Regions from separate parts of the Streptomonospora nanhaiensis genome, predicted to be linked through region 1. Evidence: riboswitches for the same ligand, from Rfam matches in the RefSeq annotation. Region 1 holds a riboswitch; the other holds the start of a gene.
What was found. A riboswitch is a leader RNA that binds a small molecule or an ion and turns the genes downstream of it on or off. The one in region 1 is predicted to bind glycine.
Positions count from the first base shown of each region.

Region 1 (2,452 bases):
GGGTGTCGAAAAACGCGTCGTGCACGACCTCGCACCCGGCCGCGCGCAGCCGCTCGGCCAGCAGCGCGGCGCGCGCGTGCACCCGCTCGGCGATCTCGCGCAGGCCGTGGGGGCCGTGGTAGACGGCGTACATGCTCGCCATGACCGCCAGCAGCACCTGGGCGGTGCAGATGTTGCTGGTGGCCTTCTCGCGGCGGATGTGCTGCTCGCGGGTCTGCAGCGCCAGCCGGTAGGCGGTGCGCCCGGCGCTGTCGACCGACACGCCCACCAGGCGGCCGGGCAGCTGGCGCTGGAGGCCCTCGCGCACCGACATGTAGCCGGCGTGCGGGCCGCCGAACCCCATGGGCACGCCGAAGCGCTGGGTGGAGCCCACCGCGATGTCGGCGCCCATCGCGCCGGGGCTGGTCAGCAGGGTCAGCGCGAGGATGTCGGCGGCCACCACCGCCAGCGCGCCGCGCTCGTGGGCCTCGGCGATGACGGCGCGGGGGTCGCGCACCGCGCCGCTCGCGGCCGGGTACTGCACCAGCACGCCGAAGGCGTCGGCGTCGGGCAGGCCGCCGGAGAGGTCGGCCACGACGATGTCGATGCCCAGCGGCTCGGCGCGCGTGCGCAGCACCGCCAGGGTCTGCGGGAAGACGTCGGAGTCGACGATGAAGGCGCTGCCCTTGCCGCGGGAGGCGCGGCGGGCCAGGGTCATGGCCTCGGCGGCCGCCGTGGCCTCGTCCAGCAGCGAGGCGCCCGAGACGGCCAGGCCGGTGAGGTCGGACACCACGGTCTGGAAGTTCAGCAGCGCCTCAAGGCGGCCCTGGGAGATCTCGGGCTGGTAGGGCGTGTAGGCGGTGTACCAGGCCGGGTTCTCCAGGATGTTGCGCCGGATCACCGGCGGGGTCACCGTGTCGTAGTAGCCCAGGCCGATCATGGAGGTCAGGACCTGGTTGCGGCCGGCCAGCTCGCGCAGCTCCGCCAGCGCCTCGGACTCCCCGGCGGCCTGGGGCAGGGCGCTGAGCGGCGCGGGTCTGCCGGGGCCGGTGAGGATCCCTTCGGGCAGCGCGGCGGCCATCAGCTCGGCGGTGGAGCCGAACCCGACGGTCTTGAGCATGTGGGCCAGCGCCGCGGGGTCGGGGCCGATGTGGCGGTCGGCGAAGGCGCGGGCGGGGACCGCGGGGTCGGGGGCCCGGCCGTGGTCGCGGGTTGGCTGCTCCGTCATGGAGACCTCCTGGTCGCAGTGGCCGCTCGCGCGGCTGCTCCTGTGTGGTCTCCCCCTCTGTCGCTCACGGCCGCATCGGCCGCGGCCCAGGCACGTCGCGCCTACCGCTCCAGAGTGGCCTTCTCCACGCGGTCCCTGGTGCCTGAGAGGTTACTGGGGAGTATTGCCCCGTCGGCGCCCCTGGAAGGGGTCTCTCCCGCGTGGTATCGACGGCCGTCGTTGCTGTCGGACGGTTCTGCATTATCCATGGCAGCGCGCCCCGCGTGGAGTCCGGGGTGGTCCCGGCTCCGTTCGGCGCGCGCGGCACACGTTTCGACGGTACTCGAAAACCGGGGAGCGGTGGAGTGGCGTACGCACCGGTGCGGTGTGCGCGGTGCACGGGTGCGGCGGTGCGGGCGTCCCTCGCGGACGCTCCGGCCGCGCGGCGCGGGAGGGGCGTCCGGCGCTGGAGGCGGGACGCGGCCGGGGGTGCGGGAGCAGGGGCCGGTCAGCCGGTCTTGCGCTCCCGGCGGCGGCGGGCCAGCTCGTCGGCGGGGTGGTTGTCGGCCAGCGGCTCGCTCAGGCGCTCGCCCGGGACGTCGTCGAGGGTGCCCTCAAGCTCGCGCCACACCCGGCCCAGGGCGATCCCGAACACGCCCTGCCCGCCCTGCATGAGGTCGACGACCTCGTCGGGCGAGGTGCACTCGTAGACGCTGACGCCGTCGCTCATCAGGGTGATCTGGGCGAGGTCGGCCGTGCCCCGGCAGCGCAGGTGGTCGACCGCCGTGCGGATCTGCTGCAGGGAGATGCCGGTGTCCAGCAGCCGCTTGACGACCTTGAGCAGCAGGATGTCGCGGACGCTGTACAGCGGGGGGTCGCCGCTGTCGGGCTGCACGCTGGGGCCGACCAGGCCGGTCCGCGCCCAGTAGTCGAGTTGGCGATAGGTGATTCCGGCGGCCGCACACGCGGTGGGGCCGCGATAACCGACGTCCATAGGCAGCGCCACCACGTTCTCGTCGCACAGCAGGCCCTGCTCCCCAGCCCGTCGTATGGCTGTATGCCTGAGAGCGGAGGTCTGCTGCTCACCGCTAGTAACCGCCACGCCGAACCTCCGGCTTCTCGGCCCACGGCGGTTTGACAGGGGGCATGAAGGGTGCGCCGCGGGTTCCTTCGACATTGAAGGTAAGCCGGTCGCCCGACAGCGTCAACGACACTCACCGGCGCGTCGCCGAACCTGTCCGGGTGTTGCGCCCGCCCCGCGCGCCC
Region 1 covers NZ_JACCFO010000001.1:966,221-968,672, forward strand. The annotation lists gene gcvP (aminomethyl-transferring glycine dehydrogenase) at 1-1,207, opposite strand, end outside; glycine riboswitch at 1,327-1,416, opposite strand; gene HNR12_RS04180 (MerR family transcriptional regulator) at 1,695-2,288, opposite strand.

Region 2 (2,452 bases), 3.8 Mb from region 1:
GCTGCCGCGGTGCCTCGGCGTGCGGCGCGGGCGGATCCGGTGCGGACCGGGGCCGGTTCCGCTGGGACGTAATAGATTCTGCCGGGTCGGCCGGGCGGTCCGCACGCGCCCCGCCCGGTGCGGGCGGGGCGCGCGCGTCAGCGGTCGCGCTTGTAGAAGGGCAGGTCGACGAGGTCGACCTCTTCGGCCCGCCCGCGCACGTCGACGCTGAACGCGCCCGATGCGGAGTCGAGCGCGGCCTCGACGTAGGCCATGGCGATGGGCGAGCCCAGGGTGGGCGAGGGCGCGCCGCTGGTCACCACGCCGACCTCGCGGCCGTCGCACAGCACCGGGTTGCCCTTGCGCAGCGGGCGGCGGCCGCGCGCCACCAGGCCCACCAGCCGGCGGCGGGGACCGGACCCGGCGGCCGCGGCCAGCGCCGCGCGGCCCACGAAGTCGCCGGGCTTGTCGAGCTTGACCACGCGGCCCAGCCCGGCCTCGTAGGGGGTGGTGCCGGGGTCGAGTTCGTTGCCGTAGAGCGGCATGCCGGCCTCAAGGCGCAGGGTGTCGCGGGCCGACAGCCCGGCGGGCACCAGGCCGTGGGGTTCGCCGGCCTCCAGCAGGGCCGCCCACACGGCCGGGGCCTCGGTGCCGGGCGTGAGGAAGATCTCGAAGCCGTCCTCGCCGGTGTAGCCGGTGCGGGCCAGCAGCGCCGGCCGCCCGGCGACGGTGTGCCGGTAGCCGGCGTAGTACTTGATGGTGTCGAGGTCGGCGTCGGTGAGCGGCGCCAGGACCGCGGCGGCGGCCGGGCCCTGCACGGCGATCAGCGCGTAGTCGGCCGAGCGGTCCTCGACCCGGGCGTCGAACCCGGCGGCGCGCTCGGTCAGCGCGGCGAGCACGGCGGCGGTGTTGGCGGCGTTGGCCACCACCAGGTAGTCGTCATCGGCCAGCCGGTAGACGATGAGGTCGTCCAGCACGCCGCCGTCGGCCGCGGTGATCATGGTGTAGCGGGCGCGGCCCACCGCGACCTGCGACAGGTGGCCCACCAGGGCGTAGTCGAGCAGGTCGGCGGCCTGGGCCCCGACGACGTGGATCTCGCCCATGTGGGAGAGGTCGAACAGCCCGGCGCGCTCGCGTACGGCGGTGTGCTCGGCGCGCTCCCCGGCGTAGCGCAGCGGCATCTCCCAGCCGGCGAAGTCGACCAGGGTGGCCCCGGCGCGCTGGTGGACCGCGTGCAGCGGTGTGGTGCGGAGTGCGGACCCCTGGTCCGGCGCAGTCATGGTCGCTCCCGAGAGGATGGACGTCGATTCGACATGGCGCTGCCATCCTCCCCCTCTGTCATCGGAGCCTGAGAGCTTCGCCGCGCGGAACGCGGCTTGCACCTTCGGCGAGGGGCGCACGCGCCCCTGCTTTCCAGAGTGGTCTCGACCCCGCGGTCCGGCGCGCCTGAGAGGTTCTCTGGGGAGGAATTGCTCCTTCGGCGGCCCGTGCCGGCTGCACGGACTCTCTCCCGCACGGTGTCAGCGACCGCGCCCAGCCTAGCAGCGCGGGTGCGCCGCGAACAGGAGGCACCGTGCTCAGGCCGCGCGGGCGGGGCGCCGACCAGGGCCGAGGCGCCCGGGAGCGCGCCGGCGGACGCGTGTCAGGTCGCCGCGCGGACGTGCGGCCGGGGCGCGGCCGGGCCTGGGCCGTGCCCCGGCGGCGGGGGTCAGGCCGCGCGGCGCTTGCGGACCGCCTCGGCGAGTCCGCCCAGGACCTGCTCGGTGGTGCCCCAGCCCATGCACTTGTCGGTGATGGAGCGGCCGTAGACGAGCTGGGCGGGGTCGCCGAGCTTCTGCGCGCCCTCCTCGATGAAGCTCTCCAGCATCACGCCGATGATCCCGCGCTCGCCGCCGGCGACCTGCGCGGCGATCGACTCGGCCACCCCGGGCTGGCGGGTGTGGTCCTTGCCGCTGTTGGCGTGGCTGGCGTCGATCATGACCCGGCGGGGCAGCCCGGAGCCCTCGACGACGTCGAGGGCGGCGGCCACGCTGTCGGGGCCGTAGTTGGGGCCGCTGCGCCCGCCGCGCAGGATCACGTGGCAGTCGGGGTTGCCCTCGGTGACCACGACCGAGCCCTGGCCGGCGGGGTCGACGCCGAAGAAGGTGTGGGAGGCCGCCGCGGCGCCGCAGGCGTCGACGGCCACCTGGACGTCGCCGTCGGTGCCGTTCTTGAAGCCGACCGGCATGCTCAGGCCGCTGCTCAGCTGGCGGTGCACCTGGCTCTCGGTGGTGCGGGCGCCGATGGCGCCCCAGGCCACGGCGTCGGCGATGTACTGCGGCGTGATGGGGTCGAGGAACTCGGTGCCGGCCGGGACGCCGATGGAGCCGATGTCCAGCAGCAGCTTGCGCGCGGTGCGCAGGCCCCGGTGGACGTCGTAACTCTCGTCGAGGCCGGGGTCGTTGATGAGCCCCTTCCAGCCCAGCGTGGTGCG
Region 2 covers NZ_JACCFO010000001.1:4,792,325-4,794,776, forward strand. The annotation lists gene gcvT (glycine cleavage system aminomethyltransferase GcvT) at 138-1,259, opposite strand; glycine riboswitch at 1,403-1,502, opposite strand; gene HNR12_RS21300 (3-deoxy-7-phosphoheptulonate synthase) at 1,688-2,452, opposite strand, start outside.
Region 2: linked by a shared signal. The riboswitch ahead of gcvT (glycine cleavage system aminomethyltransferase GcvT) and the one ahead of gcvP (aminomethyl-transferring glycine dehydrogenase) in region 1 are both predicted to bind glycine.